One region of the Polaromonas sp. P4_F6 genome, then DNA from elsewhere that is predicted to be linked to it. Evidence: riboswitches for the same ligand, from Rfam matches in the RefSeq annotation. Region 1 holds a riboswitch; the other holds the start of a gene.
The links. A riboswitch is a leader RNA that binds a small molecule or an ion and turns the genes downstream of it on or off. The one in region 1 is predicted to bind glycine.
Positions count from the first base shown of each region.

Region 1 (7,817 bases):
GCGGGCCTGGAATCCGTCTCGATGTTCTGGGGCTATGTGGCCATGCCCGTGGGCGGCATGTTCTGCGTGATCGGCCTCATCGGCAACCTGATCGATCCGCAGCGTAACGAACTGGAAACCGCACAATGAAAACACAAGCTGGATTTCACCCCATTCAAGCAGGGGCCGCGGAACCGGCTTTGCCGGGCCGCAGGCGCAGCGGCCCCCTCGGGGGGAAGCGCATTACACGAAGTGAAAAGCGTGGGGGCCAAGTATGACCGCGGTCATGATTTCCACCATGGTGCTGTGTTTCGCACTCACCGTTTCGGTGGCCGTCTCCATAGGCCTGGCGTCCATCTTCGGCATCCAGGCCTCCAACGCCAACATGCTGATCTCCGTCAAGGAGATGTTCTCTTCGATCAACAAGTTTCCGCTGGCAGCCATTCCCTTCTTCATCCTGGCCGGCAACCTGATGGAAACCGGCGGCATCTCGCGCCGGCTGGTCGAATTTGCCAAGAGCATCGTGGGCGGCATCCAGGGCGGCCTGCCCATGACCTGCGTGCTGACCTGCATGATTTTTGCGGCCGTGTCCGGCTCGTCGGTGGCCACAACCTTTGCCATAGGCGCCATCCTGATACCGGCGCTCATCAAGCACGGCTACCCCACCGCCTACGCCGCGGCCCTGCAGGCCACCAGCGCGGAACTGGGCGTGATCATCCCGCCGTCCATCCCCATGATTCTTTATGGCGTCAGCGCCGAGGTCTCCATTGGCGAACTCTTTATCGCCGGCTTCGGCCCGGGCTTGCTGATCGGCTTCGCGCTCATGCTGTTCGTGCACCTGTACTGCCGCTGGAAGGGCTGGGGCAAGCACGATGGCGACGGACGCCTGAGCTTCGGCAAGGCGACCTGGCAGGCGGGCTGGGCGCTGCTGATGCCGGTGATCATCCTGGGCGGTATTTACGGCGGGATTTTCACGCCGACCGAGGCGTCCGCGGTGGCGGTGTTCTACGCACTGGTCGTCGGCGTCGTGATCTACCGTGAAATCAAGCCGGCCGACCTCTACGCCATCCTGCGCAAGTCGGTGCTCTCCAGCGCCGTGATCATGTTCATCATTGCCAACGCCGGGCTGTTCGCCTTTTTGATCACCCGGGCCGGCGTGCCGGATGCCATCGGCCATTGGCTGGAGGCCGTGCTGCAGTCGCCCGCCCTCTTCCTGCTGGGCGTCAACGCGGCGCTGTTCGTCATCGGCATGTTCATCGAGACCAGCGCCGCCATCATCGTGCTGGCGCCCATCCTGGCCCCGGTAGCGGTGCATTTCGGCATAGACCCGGTGCACTTCGGGCTGGTGATGGTGGTCAACCTCGCGCTGGGCATGATCACACCGCCTTTTGGCGTGAACCTGTTCGCGGCCTGCACCGTCGCCAGGATATCGCTGGACCGCATCGTCACCCACCTGCTTCCCTTTGTAGTGGTCATCCTGGCCTGCCTGATGGTGATCACTTACGTACCGCAGCTGTCGCTGGGCCTGCGCGACCTGGTCTACGCCAAATAGCTTTTTTCAAGCGGGGGTTTCACGCCGCTGTCATCTGCGCAAGCCATGCTCGGGCTTTCATTTCAGGATGAAATCCATGCAGCTCCACAAAACCGAACGTGCCCGCGCCGAGCTCAGGCCCGGCGTGAGAACGCTTGGCCAGCGCGAGCGCACCCTGCTGCTGATGGCCGACGGCAGCAAATCCGCCCAGGATTTCCGACCGCTGTTCGACGGTGACGGCGAGGCCATCGCCCTGCGCCTGCTGCGCGAAGGCTTTCTGGAAGCGCATCCGGGCAAGACATCCACGTCGGCGGCAGCACCCCCAGCCGCGCCGGCACCCACACCCGCGCAGTTGCAAAACTTCCCGAGTCCCGAAACCACCCAGGCCATCCAGGTATCGGCCGACCAGTTTGAAGGCAAGCGCTCACTGGCCACAACGCGCATGTTCCTGTTCGACATCTGCGAGCGCATGTTCGCCCGGCGCGATCCGGTCATGGCCGAGCGCTTTCGCGAGGCGCTGCGCAATGCCAAGGACCGCGAGAGCATGCTCACGGCTTCGCGCGACATGATCGAGGAAATCGAGAAAATCGCGGGCCACGAGCGCGCCGACTCCATCAGCGAGCGCATCGCCATGCTGCTGCCGCAGCACCAGGCGGCCTAAGTTACACTTCCGGGGTCAGGAGAGAGTTTTCCCAGCGAAAACCGCCGAAGGCGCACGTACACCCCCTTTTGGTGCACTGAACGCTCAGGCAAAAGGACTGGCAACCGCCCTGCGGCGCACCACGCGGCAAGGCGTTCCCTACTGGAGAGAGGCCGTCGCCAGGACGACCCACCGAAGGAGCAAACCCGCATCGCCGGGCGAATCTCTCAGGTAAAGTGGACAGCAGGGGCAACTCATGGATCCAGAACCTGTTTGCCCCTCCCCGGAGAATGCCTTGTCCGATTCGTCCACCTCTTCCGCCGCGCCCGAAACCCTGCTGAAAACGCCGCTGCACGCGCTGCACCTGGAGCTGGGCGCGCGCATGGTGCCTTTTGCGGGCTATTCCATGCCGGTGCAATACCCCGCGGGCCTGATGGCCGAGCACCACCACACACGCCAGGCTGCCGGGCTCTTTGACGTGTCCCACATGGGCCAGTTGCGCCTGGTGGGCGCCGACGCCGCTGCGGCGCTGGAATCTTTGATCCCCGTCGACGTGATCGACCTGCCCGCCGGCAAGCAGCGCTACGGCCTGCTGCTCAACGACGAGGGCGGCATCATCGACGACCTGATGTTCTTCAACCGCGATTACGCCCATGGCGGCGACCTGTTCGTCATCGTCAACGGCGCCTGCAAGGTCGGCGACATCGCGCACATCCAGGCAAAGATAGGCACGCGCTGCGAAGTCATCCCCATGCCCGAGATGGCGCTGCTGGCGCTGCAGGGCCCGCAGGCCGTGGCCGCGCTGCAGCGCCTGGCGCCCGGCGTCGAAAAGCTGGTGTTCATGACCGGCGGGCGCTTCACGGTGGCCGGCTGCGACTGTTTCCTCACGCGCAGCGGCTACACCGGTGAAGACGGCTTTGAAATTTCCGTCCACGGCTCGCAGGCCGAGACGCTGGCGCGCGCGCTGCTCGCCCAGCCCGAGGTCAAGCCCATAGGCCTGGGCGCGCGCAACTCGCTGCGCCTGGAAGCGGGCCTGTGCCTTTACGGCAACGACATCGACACCACCACCACACCCGTGGAAGCCAGCCTCAACTGGGCCATGCAAAAAGTGCGGCGCACCGGCGGCGCGCGCGCGGGCGGTTTCCCCGGCGCGGACAAAATCCTGGCCCAGCTGGCCGACCCCGCCACGCTGGCGCGCAAACGCGTGGGCCTGGTGGCGCTGGAGCGCGTTCCCGTGCGCGACCACACCGAGCTGCAAGCCGCCGACGGCACAAGCATCGGCGAAGTCACCAGCGGCCTGCTGGGCCCGACCATCAACCAGCCGGTGGCCATGGGCTATGTGAAACCCGAATTCGCCGCCCTGGGCACACGCGTGAACGCCATCGTGCGCGGCAAGGCCGTGCCCATGGAAGTCGCGGCCATGCCTTTTGTCCCCAACCGCTACTACCGTGGATAACCGTGGTTAAGCGCAGCTAAAGCCTTCTTTCCCCACCCCTCAACCCTCCGGAGATTCTCATGACCGTCAAATACACCGAAGACCACGAATGGCTCAAGATTGAAGGCGACACCGCCACCGTCGGCATCACCGTGCATGCGCAGGACGCACTGGGCGACGTGGTGTTTGTGGACCTGCCCGCCGTGGGCACGAGCTTCGCGCAAAAGGAAACCGCCGGCGTGGTCGAGTCGGTCAAAGCCGCCGCCGACGTCTACATGCCCGTGAGCGGCGAAGTGACCGCCATCAATGAAGCCCTGAAGGACGACCCGTCCCTGGCCAACAGCGACCCCATGGGCGCCGGCTGGTTCTTCAAGATCAAGCTGTCCGACCCTTCGCAGCTCGACGCGCTGATGGACGAAACCCGCTACACCGCCTTCGCGGCCTGATTTCCCGCCCGACTTTTTTCTGACTCCTGCTGCCAAGCCTGACACGGAACCCGACATGTTGATGCAAACCGCCAAGCCCCTGGGCGATCTTGAAAACCCTTCCGAATTCATCGCCCGCCACATCGGCATCGACGAAACCGACGAAGTCCACATGCTCAGTGTCGTGGGCTCGGCCTCGCGCCGCGAGCTGGTCGAGGGCATTGTTCCGCGCTCCATCGCGCGCAGCACGCCCATGGCCATCCCGGCCCCGGTCACGGAAGCCGCCGCGCTCAAGCAGCTCAAGGCCATTGCGGCCAAAAACAAGGTGTTCAAGAACTTCATAGGCCAGGGCTACTATGGCACCTACACGCCGGGCGTGATCCTGCGCAACATCCTCGAGAACCCCGCCTGGTACACCGCCTACACGCCTTACCAGGCCGAAATCTCGCAGGGCCGCATGGAAGCGCTGATCAATTTCCAGACCATGGTCTGCGACCTGACCGGCATGCCGATTGCCAACGCCTCCATGCTCGACGAGGCCACGGCCGCCGCCGAGGCCATGACCCTGGCCAAGCGCAGCGTCAAAAGCAAGAGCAATGTCTTCATCGTGGCGGGCGACTGCCATCCGCAGACCATCGAAGTGATACAGACCCGCGCCAAACCGCTGGGCATCACGGTCAAGGTCAGCACGGCGGCCGTCACGGTGCCGCAGCTGATGGCCGAGGGCGATTACTTCGGCGTGCTGGCCCAGTACCCGGCCACCACCGGCAGCATCCATGACCTGCGCCCGCTCGCGGGCCAGGCCCACGTCGACGGCGCGGCGCTGTGCGTCGCGGCCGACCTGCTGGCGCTCACCTTGCTGGCCCCGCCCGGCGAATGGGACGCCGACATCGTGCTGGGCAACACCCAGCGCTTCGGCATGCCCATGGGCAACGGCGGCCCGCACGCGGCTTACCTGGCCTGCCGCGACGAGTTCAAGCGCTCGCTGCCGGGACGCCTGGTCGGCGTCAGCGTCGACAGCCACGGCAACCCGACCTATCGCCTGGCACTGCAGACGCGCGAGCAGCACATACGCCGCGAAAAAGCCACTTCCAACATCTGCACCGCGCAGGTGCTGCCGGCGGTGATCGCCAGCATGTACGCCGTCTACCACGGCCCGCAGGGCCTCAAGCGCATCGCCGAGCGCGTGGCGGCCTACACCGCCGTCTTTGTGCGCGGCCTGCAGGAGCTGGGCTACGAAATCACCAACACCGGCGCCTTCGATTCCGTGACCGTGAAGACCGGCGACGCGACCACCGCGATCGCCGAGCGCGCGCGCCAGGCCGGCGCCAACCTGCGCTTTCGCCTGAACAACCACCTGGGCGTGTCGCTGGACGAAACCACCAGCCGCAAGGACATCGAACTGCTCTGGTCCTTCTTCGCCAAACCCGGCCAGACGATCCCCGTGGTGAGCGCCTTCGAAAAAGGCGTGGAATCGCTGATCCCCGCCGAGCTGCGCCGCGCCACGCCTTTCCTCGCGCACCCGGTGTTCAACACCCACCATTCCGAAACCGGCATGCTGCGCTACATCCGCATGCTCAGCGACAAGGACCTGGCGCTGGACCGCAGCATGATCCCGCTGGGCAGCTGCACCATGAAGCTCAACGCGACCAGCGAGATGATTCCCGTCACCTGGCCCGAGTTCGCCAACATCCATCCCTTCGCGCCCGCCGACCAGCTGCAAGGCTATGCCGAGCTCGACAAGCAGTTGCGCGACTGGCTGTGCCAGGCCACCGGCTATGCCGGCATCAGCTTGCAGCCCAACGCCGGCTCGCAGGGCGAGTACGCCGGCCTGCTGGCCATCAAGGCCTTCCATGAAGCCAAGGGCCAGGGCCACCGCAACATCTGCCTGATCCCGTCCTCGGCCCACGGCACCAACCCGGCCAGCGCGCAGATGGTGGGCATGAGCGTGGTCGTGACCGCCTGCGACGCGCGCGGCAACGTGGACATGGCCGACCTCAAGGCCAAATGCGAACAGCACAGCGACAAGCTGGCCTGCGTGATGATCACCTACCCGAGCACGCACGGCGTGTTTGAAACCCAGGTCAAAGAACTCTGCGCCATGGTGCACAGCCACGGCGGCCGCGTCTACGTCGACGGCGCCAACATGAACGCGCTGGTCGGCGTGGCCGCGCCCGGCGAGTTCGGCGGCGACGTGAGCCACCTGAACCTGCACAAGACCTTCTGCATCCCGCACGGCGGCGGCGGCCCGGGCGTGGGCCCGGTCTGCGTGGTGGCCGACCTGGTGCCCTACCTGCCCGGCCATGCGACGGCGGGCATTCCCGGCAACGGCGTGGGCGCCGTCTCGGCGGCGCCCCTGGGCAATGCCGCGGTGCTGCCCATCAGCTGGATGTACTGCCGCATGATGGGCCCCGAGGGCCTGACGCAGGCGACCGAGGTCGCCATCCTGAGCGCCAACTACATCAGCTCGCGCCTGAAAGACCACTACCCGACGCTGTACGCCAGCGAAAACGGCCATGTGGCCCACGAGTGCATCCTGGACCTGCGCCCGCTCAAGGAAACCAGCGGCGTCAGCGCCGAGGACGTGGCCAAGCGCCTGATGGACTACGGTTTCCATGCGCCCACGCTGAGCTTTCCCGTGCCCGGCACGCTGATGGTGGAGCCCACCGAAAGCGAAACCCTGGCCGAGCTGGACCGTTTCATTGACGCGATGATCGCGATACGCGACGAGATCCGCAAAGTGGAAGCCGGCCAATGGCCGCAGGACAACAACCCGCTCAAGCATGCGCCGCACACCGCGGCCAGCCTGCTGGGCGACGGCTGGGACAGGCCCTACTCGCGCGAAACCGGTGGCTTCCCGCTGGCTTCGCTCAAGCAGGCCAAGTACTGGCCGCCCGTGGGCCGGGTCGACAACGTCTACGGCGACCGCAATCTGTTCTGCAGCTGCGTGCCCGTGAGCGATTACGCCTGAGTTGGACGCGCAGATTGTCCTGATCGTCGCGGGCGCGGCGGCGGCGGGCTTTGTCCAGGGCCTGTCGGGCTTTGGCTTCAGCCTGGTCGCCATGTCGTTCTGGGCCTGGGCCATAGACCCGAAGCTGGCGGCTGTGATGGCGGTGTTCGGCGGGCTGACGGGCCAGCTCATGGCGGCCTTCACGGTCGGCCGCAACACCGACTGGAAGCGCCTGCTGCCGTTTCTGGCAGGCGGCCTGCTGGGGCTGCCACTGGGCTTGCTGCTGTTGCCCCGGCTTGATGTCCAGCTGTTCAAGCTGTTCCTCGGCGTGTTGCTGGCGGCATGGTGCCCGGCCATGCTGTTTTCGGGCAAGCTTCCGCGCATCCACCATGGAGGGCGCATCGCCGACGGCGCGGCAGGCGTTGCCGGCGGCTTCATGGGTGCCCTGGGTGGTTTCAGCGGCGTCATTCCGACGCTGTGGTGCACCCTGCGGGGCTACGAGAAAGCGGACCAGCGCGCCGTCATCCAGAACTTCAACCTGGCGGTACTGACCGTCACCATGGCCAGCTATGGAGCGGCCGGCCTGGTCAGCCGCGAGACGCTGCCCATGCTGGCCATCGTGGCGCCCGCGGCGCTCATTTCCGCCTGGCTGGGCGGACGGCTTTACACCGGTATCAGCGACCTGGCCTTTCGCAGGCTGGTGCTGAGCCTGCTGACCTGCTCCGGCCTGGCCATGCTGGTCTCATCGGTGCCGGAGTTGCTGCGGCGAATCGGCTAGGGCCTGTTAACGCTATTTCAAGAAGAACGGGAGCTGGCCCGCAGCTCACGAATGGCTTTGATCATGGTGGGCGCCAGCA
Region 1 is NZ_JBFUJQ010000010.1:166,055-173,871, forward strand. It holds gene AC1DUN_RS20695 (TRAP transporter small permease) at 1-129, shown strand, start outside; gene AC1DUN_RS20700 (TRAP transporter large permease) at 254-1,531, shown strand; gene AC1DUN_RS20705 (hypothetical protein) at 1,608-2,171, shown strand; glycine riboswitch at 2,178-2,281, shown strand; glycine riboswitch at 2,303-2,404, shown strand; gene gcvT (glycine cleavage system aminomethyltransferase GcvT) at 2,446-3,606, shown strand; gene gcvH (glycine cleavage system protein GcvH) at 3,666-4,031, shown strand; gene gcvP (aminomethyl-transferring glycine dehydrogenase) at 4,087-6,981, shown strand; gene AC1DUN_RS20725 (sulfite exporter TauE/SafE family protein) at 6,983-7,738, shown strand; gene AC1DUN_RS20730 (transglutaminase-like domain-containing protein) at 7,756-7,817, opposite strand, start outside.

Region 2 (7,817 bases), on a different contig from region 1:
GCCAACATGGCCGAAGGCAGGCCGCGCATCCTGCATGTCGAGGACGACCTGGACATCCAGCGCATCGCCGCCACCATCGCCCAGGACTTCGCCACCTTCGAGTTCGCCGCCAGCCTGCGCGAAGCGCGCGAACAGCTGGGCAAACACCACTACGACCTGGTGCTGCTGGACCTCACGCTCAAGGACGGCTCGGGCTGGGAATTGCTGGACACCATAGAGGACCTGAACCCGGCGCCGCCAGTGGTGGTGTTCTCCGCGAGCGACGCGGTGGCCCTGGACAGCGACCGCGTGGAGGCCGTGCTGGTGAAAGCCCACACCTCCAACGACCAGCTGCTGCGCACCCTGCAGCGTGTGCTCGACGAAAGCCTGTGGGGGACGGTGCATCCGCCGTTGAGTGTTTAGCTCACCCCCGTCGGACGCTCACTTCGTGTAGCGCCTTCCCCCCTTCCAGGGGGCGGCGCCTGCGGTCTGGCAAAGCCAGTCCCGCGGCCCCTGCTGGGTTGCAGATTCAGGGTGTATTCAATGGGCACAGTCCGCCAGTGGGGGCCGAGGGTCCGGCTTCGCCGGCCCCAGGCGCCGCCCCCTTGAGGGGGGAACAGGCTACACGCAGTGAGCCTGGACGGGGGTGTTACTTCTTCTGGCTTGAGCGGTAGACCTGCATCACCGTCGCGAAGTCGCGGTCGAAGTTGATCGGCAGGAAGGTGTCGTTGCCGGGCAGCTGCTTCTTCAGCGTGGGCGAGAAGCTGTAGTTGAACGAGCATTTCTTGACCCTGGCCTGCAGCTCGGGCGACACGTCCTTGTTCATGGTCCAGGTTTCCGTCATGAAGGGGGGGCTCTCCCAGATCGTGCGTATGCTCGATCCCTTGACGTCGCCCTTGACGACCATGCGCTGGTACAAATCGCTGGCCACGGCCGCTGCCGGAAAGAAGCCGTGCATCACGCCCGTCACCGAGCGCTCATGCCCGTTGGAGAACACCACTTCGTAGTCCTTGTCCGGCGTCAGGCCCAGGGCCGGGAACAGCGCGCGCGGCGCCAGGTTGCCCGAGTTGGAGGTCGGCGTGGTGTGGGCGATCTTTTTGCCGATCAGGTCCTTGGGTTCCCGGTAGGGGCTGTCGACGCGCGTGATCAGGATCAGCTTGTAGGAATTGCGCAGGCCGGTGGCCTTGTTGCCTGGCACCGCGAAGGGCGGGGCCTGCCCGGCCGTCACCATCTGCGCGGCCAGCCCCGGGTTCACCTGCCCGATCTGGGCCTTGCCGGTCGAAAGAGCCTCGATCAGCTCTTTTTCGCCCAGGATGTCGACGTTGCTGGTGCGCTCCAGGGAATCGCCCTGGGCATTTTGCAGCTCCACATTGGCGCAGCGCGACAGGTGGCTGAAGTAGTCGCCCCACAAGGCCATGGTCTCGGTCTTGCCGTAGGTCTTGGGCATGGCCACCACCAGTTTTTCGCGCGGGCCGGTGAATTTTTCCACCGCCGGCGCGGCCGTGGCCTTGGTTTTTTTCGAGGGCGGGGTTTCGGTTTGTGCCACGGCAGAAGCCAGAGCCAGCGCCGCACCCGACAGCACCGCCACATTACGCAATAAAACCATCATGTTGATCGCCCCTAGTCATTGATGAACCGCATCCCACGGCAAGCACGGCCGCAGGGCCGTGCACCCAGTGTGCGGCCAAACCAACTTTTACTTACAAAAAGGCGGACGCAAAAGCGACAAGCAGCGGGAATACCCCGGGGTGATCCGTGGTTTTTTTGTCGAAAGAAGAGGGCGCCAAGGTAGCGCGCCAAGCGCCTTTTCTGATAAGTCGGCGTTACAAATCGCGGCCGGCGGTCGTGGCGCGCGACGCATCGATCTTGCCGAGCAGCCACTGCAGTCCGGCCAGGTGCTGCTGGTCGTGGCTGCACAGGTAGTGCACCAGGCTGCGCAAGCTCAGCGCGCCGTAGCCCTCGAACTCCGCCGTGCGCTCCAGCGCCTCTGGCGTGAGGCCCGCGAGAAGCTCCAGGGTCTTGGCGCGCGCCACGCGAAAAGCCGCCAGGGCTTCCCGCGCGTCGGCTGTTGCGTAGCCGCGTTCGCGCTCCAGCGCATACCCGTCCAGCGATGCCAGCAGCGGGTTTGTCTCCGCCAGCGTGCGCTGTATGCGCACATGGTAGCCATCGATCTCAATGTCCCGCACATGGCAGACCTGGCCCAGTGCCGAGAAGGTCTCGCTCGGGATGCCGTCCCAGGACTGCGGTGTCCAGTTGCGGTGGCTTTCGGGAATGGCCGCGTAAAACAGCTCCAGCTGGCGCGGGAAATCCGCCATGGCCTGCAGGGTTGCCGGGTTCAGCGGCGCGGGAACGCTCATTGAGCGCCCCTGTGTGCCGACGGCCAGAGCAGCGCCTGCGCCACGATGACGCGCTCGCCGTTAAAGGTCGCCGCCGGCGAGCCGTAAAGCGTGTAACCCAAAGCCAGGGCTTCGCTCACGCGATGGCAAAAACTTGCGTCATCCGGGCCGGTGAGCAAACGGTAAATGGGGAGGCCGTCGGGCGGCATGTTCGTGGCTGATGTCATGGCGGCATGGGGGCTGGTGAACGGAGGGCGATATTACCGTGTCCGCCCCCATGCTGCACAGGCGCCCGCCCTCAGGCTTTCGCCATGCCCGGCAATAGCATGCTGCGCTCCCGCCCCGGCATGCCGGTAAACGCAAAATCGACTTCCGGCACGCGCCCGCTCACGATGTCGGCAATCGCCGCGCCCGAGCCGCAGGCATGCGTCCAGCCCAGCGTGCCATGGCCCGTGTTGAGGAACAGATTGGACGTTTTGCTTTTGCCGATGTAAGGCACGTTGCTCGGTGTGGCCGGGCGCAGGCCGGTCCAGAACTGCGCGCCTTCGCCGTCCGTCATCTCCGGGAAGAGCTGCTTCACGCGGCGGACGATGGCCTGGCAGCGCACCAGGTTCAGCTCGGTGTTGTAGCCGTTGAGTTCCGCCGTGCCCGCAATGCGCAGGCGATTGCCCAGGCGCGAGAACACCAGCTTGTACTCGTCGTCCGTCAGGCTCACCTGGTAAGAGGCCGCCTCGTTGATCACCGGCAGCGTCACCGAATAACCCTTGGCCGGGTAGATGCGCAGGCTTTGCCCCAGTTTTTTGGCCCAGGGCGCGCTGAAGGCGCCCAGGCACATCACATAGGCGTCGGCCTTGAGCGTTTCAATGCGCCCGCCCGCCTCGCCGCTGCCCCTGGCGACCTGCACACCATCGAGTTGCCCGCCGCTGGCCTGCACGTCAAGGATGGTGGTGTTGTAGAGAAACTTGACGCCTGCCTGCTCGCAGCGCGCGGCCAGCGCGGCGGTAAAGGCCTGGGCGTCGCCCGACTCGTCGCTGGGCGTCATGCTGCCGCCCACGATGCTGCCGCGGCACTGGGCCAGCGCGGGCTCTATGGCCACACACTCTTCGGCGGTTTTCATGTCCAGCTCGCAGCCGTGCTCACGCATGATGCGCGCCGGTTCTTGCGCGGCGTCGTATTCGGCCTGGCTGGTGTAGAAATGCAGGATTCCCTGGGTCTTCGCGTCGTACTGCAGGCCCAGTTCGGCTCGCAGTTTTTGCAGCGCACCGCGGCTGTACATGCCCAGGTTCACGATCTGCCGGATGTTTTGCGCGGTGCGCGCCGGCGTGCAGTTGCGCAGAAACTCCAGGCCCCACAGCCACTGGTTCACATCGGCGCGCAGCCGGAATAGCAACGGCGCGTCCTCGCGCGCCAGCCACTGCAACACCTTGAGCGGCGCGCCCGGGTTGGCCCAGGGCTCCGCATGGCTGACGGAAATCTGCCCGCCGTTGGCAAAACTGGTTTCCATCGCGGCCGCGCCGCGCCGTTCGATGACCGTGACTTCGTGTCCGCGCTGCGCCAGATACCAGGCCGTCGTGACCCCCGTGACACCCGCACCCAAAACCATGACTTTCATGGTGATTCCTTCTCAAGCAGAAATGGCAGTTGCGCAAGCGCCATGGCTTGGGGGTGCTTGAATCAAAAAAAGAATCATGGCAACCGCCAAGCCATCAGGTGCTTGCGGCCGCTTCCACTGTCCTTGTTACCTGAGAGATTCAGCCGCGGCTTACGCTTGGGGCTTTGCTCCTTCGGTGCGCCGCACCTTGCATGCGGCGTCTCTCCAGACGGCTGTGTGTTTCCGGGCAGTACGGGACCTGAGCGATTATGGAAGTTTGCGCCTTCGGTGGCTGCCTTGCGGCAGCGCTCTCCTGCTTGAACGCCTTGAATTTACCACCTAAGCCCTGTTCGCCAAGGGCCCAGGGGGCATTAGTACAGGTCCAGCGGGGTGATTTGGCGGCTTAATAGTAGCGGCGCATGCGGGGCTTCAGCCTTCGCACACCGAGCGCACAAACTCCGCCTTGGCCTCGGTATAGGCCTCGCGGTCGGCCGGGTATTTGGCCGCCAGCTCGGCCTTGAGCGCCGCATAGTGCCAGGCCAGCGCGGCGTCCGCGCGCAGCGCATCCCGAAATTGCAGGCGCTGCGCCCACACCGGGCCGCCGTGCACCACCAGGTGCAGGTGGTGGGTGCGGTGGCTGTCGGCCCAGCGCATCAGCCACTGGCGGTCGACCAGCGTCGCGTTGAATTCGGCTGAGGTCGTATAGTCCTGCGCGCACAGCGGCGCCACCAGCGCCCTGGCCGCCGCCATGGAGGCCACGCCGCCCAGGATGTCTATCACCGGCTTGGCCGCCAGCCCCGGCACCGCCGTGCTGCCCATATGCTCTATCGCGATGAAGTCATCGGGAAACAGCGCCAGCAGCCGTTCCCGCTCAGCCTCAAACATCGCGGGCCAGTGCGGGTCGTAGGCCCGCAGCGCCACCTCCTCGTGGATGGCGGCCTGCAGCGACTCGGCGTCCGTCATGGTGAGGCCTTAACGCAGCGCCACCACGGCCCGGCGCGCCAGCACCAGGCGCTCGTCCAGGTAGGCGCCGTAAAAATCCGGGATGGCCGCGCCCACCAGCGGCTCGGCCAGTGCCTGCCCCTGCGGGCCCAGAAACAGCACCGTGGGCGTAAACGTCGCCTTGGCGGCCCTGGTCCAGGCGGCCGCCGTCGTGGGCTTGCCATCAAAACCCGTCAGCGGCGTGCGGCTGTCCGTCACATTGAGCTGCCAGGCCTGAAGGCCGCTTTCCTGGCGTGCCGGCAGCAGGTAGTTGCGCCGCACCAGCTCGCAATAAGGGCAGCCGGGCAGGGTGACCAGCAGCACCAGTGGCTCGCCGCGCGCCGCGGCCAGCCCGGCCGCCTCGGGCAGCGAGGCTGGTACGGGCAGGGCGCTGTCCTTGGCCTGGGCCTGCAGCGGCCAGGCCAGGCTGCCCGCCAGCGCGGCCGTGAAGCCGCGGCGGCCTACCGTCTTCATTCGGCGCACTCCAGCAGGATGCGCGCCAGCGCCGCAGGCTCGGTGACCATGGGGTCGTGGCCGGTGGCCAGCTCCAGCACTCGCGAATTCGGCAGCCAGGCGCCGCCCCAGAATTGCGGGTCGCGCGCGCGCAGCCGGCTGGGCGTGATGGTCGCCAGCGCCGGCGCGGTGCAGCTCACAAAAGTGCGCGGCACGGCCGCCACGCGTTTCACATCAAAATCCAGCGGCGCCTGGTAGGTGTTGCCCGGGTGCGGCGTTTGCCGGCGCTGCACCCAGTCGTGGTCGGCGCCCGCCAGGCCGTACACCTCGGGGTCGGGCGGCGGAAAGCTGAAGCAGGTCGAGGCCTGCGCCGCCACCATGCGCTTTTGCTGCGTGGCCGCATCGTGGGTGCTGCTCCAGCTTTCGCCCGGCTGCGGCAGCACCGCATCCACATACACCAGGTGCTTGAGCCGTTCGCCCAGGCGATCCGCCACCGCCGTGCCTATCATCCCGGCGTAGGAATGCACGGCCAGCGTCACTTCGTGCAGCTCCTCGGCCTCGATGAGGTTGATCACGTCGTTGATGTGGGTATCGAGGTTGATCGCGGGCGACAGCAGGTGGGCCCGCTCGCCCAGGCCCGTCAGCGTCACCGCAAAAGCCTTGTGGTGGTCCAGCTGCAAGACCTGCGCCACACGCCGCCAGCACCAGCCGCCATGCCATGCGCCGTGCACCAGAACAAAATTGTGTTTCATTGCATCACCTCCTGCTTGGGGGTTGCCGCCTCAAATCGTCTTGCCGCCCTTTAGTTCGGACAGTTTCGCCTCGGAATAGTTCAGCAGCTCGCGCAGCACCTGCTCGGTATGCTGGCCCAGCAAGGGCGGCGGCAAATCGGTACGCACCGGCGTCGCGCTCAGGCGAATGGGGCTGGAGACCAGCTTTAAATCGTTTTTCACCGGATGCTGCCACTCGGTCACCATGCCGCGCGCCGCGATCTGCGGGTCGGCAAACACCTCGGCCAGGTTGTTGATCGCGCCGCAAGGCACTTTCGCGGCCTCCAGCGCGGCCAGCCAGTCGGCCTTGCCGCGCGTCTTCATCACGGCTTCCAGGATGGGCACCAGCTTGGCCCGATTCTGTACCCGGTTGCGATTCGTGGCAAACAGCGGGTTGGTCGCGAGTTCAGGGATATGGGCCACCGCGCAGAACTTCGCATACTGCGAGTCATTGCCCACGGCCAGGATCAAGTGGTCCTTGCTTCCGTCAGCCGCCGGCGCCACCTCAAACACCTGGTAGGGCACGATGTTCTGGTGCGCATTGCCGGCCCGGCCCGGCGCCTCGCCGCTGACCAGATAGTTGGCGCCCAGGTTGGCCAGCATGGCCACCTGCGTGTCCAGCAGTGCCATGTCCACCCGCTGGCCCTCGCCGGTTTTTTCGGCATGGCGCAGCGCGGCGAGTATGGCCACCGTCGCATACATGCCCGTCATCAAATCGGCCACCGCCACGCCCACCTTTTGCGGCCCGCCGCCCAGGTCGTCGCGCTCGCCCGTCACACTCATCAGCCCGCCCATGCCCTGGATCGCATAGTCATACCCCGCGCGCTCGGCATAAGGCCCGTTCTGCCCAAACCCGGTGACCGAGCAGTACACGAGGCGCGGGTTGATGGCCTTGAGTGAGGCGTAATCCAGCCCATAACGCGCCATATCGCCCACCTTGAAGTTCTCCACAAACACGTCGCAATGCGCGGCCAGCTCCCGCACCAGCGCCTGGCCCGCGGGCTGGGCAATGTCGCAGGTCACCGAGCGCTTGTTGCGGTTGGTGCCCAGGTAGTAGGCCGCCTCGGTATCCGCGCCCTGCGCGTCCTTCAAAAAGGGCGGTCCCCAGGTCCGCGTATCGTCGCCCGTGCCGGGCCGCTCGATCTTGATCACATCGGCCCCAAGGTCGGCCAAAGTCTGGGTGCACCAGGGGCCCGCGAGCACGCGGGAGAGGTCTAGGATGCGGATGCCGGATAGGGAGTTCATATGTACATTTTGCCTTCAGCTCAGGAAAAAACTGACGATCATTGCCATGTCGGGTCCTATCGAGGCATACATTACGCTAGTTGTTTGTTGCTCACGCGACCTTTCCGTACAAAACATACTTAGTGGGAGATTCTTTTGAACGCATTGAAAGCACTATTTCTGTCGACCGTCCTGGTCGGATGTGCCACACCCCCTCGTGTCGAGCCTCAGGCAAGGGCGCCGGGATGGATCGAATATCGTGGCATTGTCTCCAGCGCTTCTGAGGTTCCTCCCGCCCGAGCCTTCGGGGGCGTTGTGAATACTCCCGGCATGGCGTTGTTTGGCTCCGTTGGTGCTCTCGCCGCAGGATCCGCATCGGCACGCAACGAGACTCGTGGCGTCAATACGATCGTTGTAGCTGTTTCATCCGCATTGTCTTTGTCGGTGCCCGTGAATCAGATCTTTAAATCCGGCGACTGCGTC
Region 2 is NZ_JBFUJQ010000003.1:136,787-144,603, reverse strand. It holds gene AC1DUN_RS10070 (DAHL domain-containing protein) at 1-402, shown strand, start outside; gene phnD (phosphate/phosphite/phosphonate ABC transporter substrate-binding protein) at 629-1,588, opposite strand; gene AC1DUN_RS10060 (DinB family protein) at 1,803-2,318, opposite strand; gene AC1DUN_RS10055 (DUF1737 domain-containing protein) at 2,333-2,542, opposite strand; gene AC1DUN_RS10050 (D-amino acid dehydrogenase) at 2,614-3,927, opposite strand; glycine riboswitch at 4,036-4,145, opposite strand; gene AC1DUN_RS10045 (GrpB family protein) at 4,336-4,869, opposite strand; gene AC1DUN_RS10040 (thioredoxin domain-containing protein) at 4,879-5,361, opposite strand; gene AC1DUN_RS10035 (alpha/beta fold hydrolase) at 5,358-6,092, opposite strand; gene AC1DUN_RS10030 (CaiB/BaiF CoA transferase family protein) at 6,123-7,355, opposite strand; gene AC1DUN_RS10025 (hypothetical protein) at 7,491-7,817, shown strand, end outside.
Region 2: another riboswitch for glycine. It lies ahead of AC1DUN_RS10050 (D-amino acid dehydrogenase); the one in region 1 lies ahead of gcvT (glycine cleavage system aminomethyltransferase GcvT).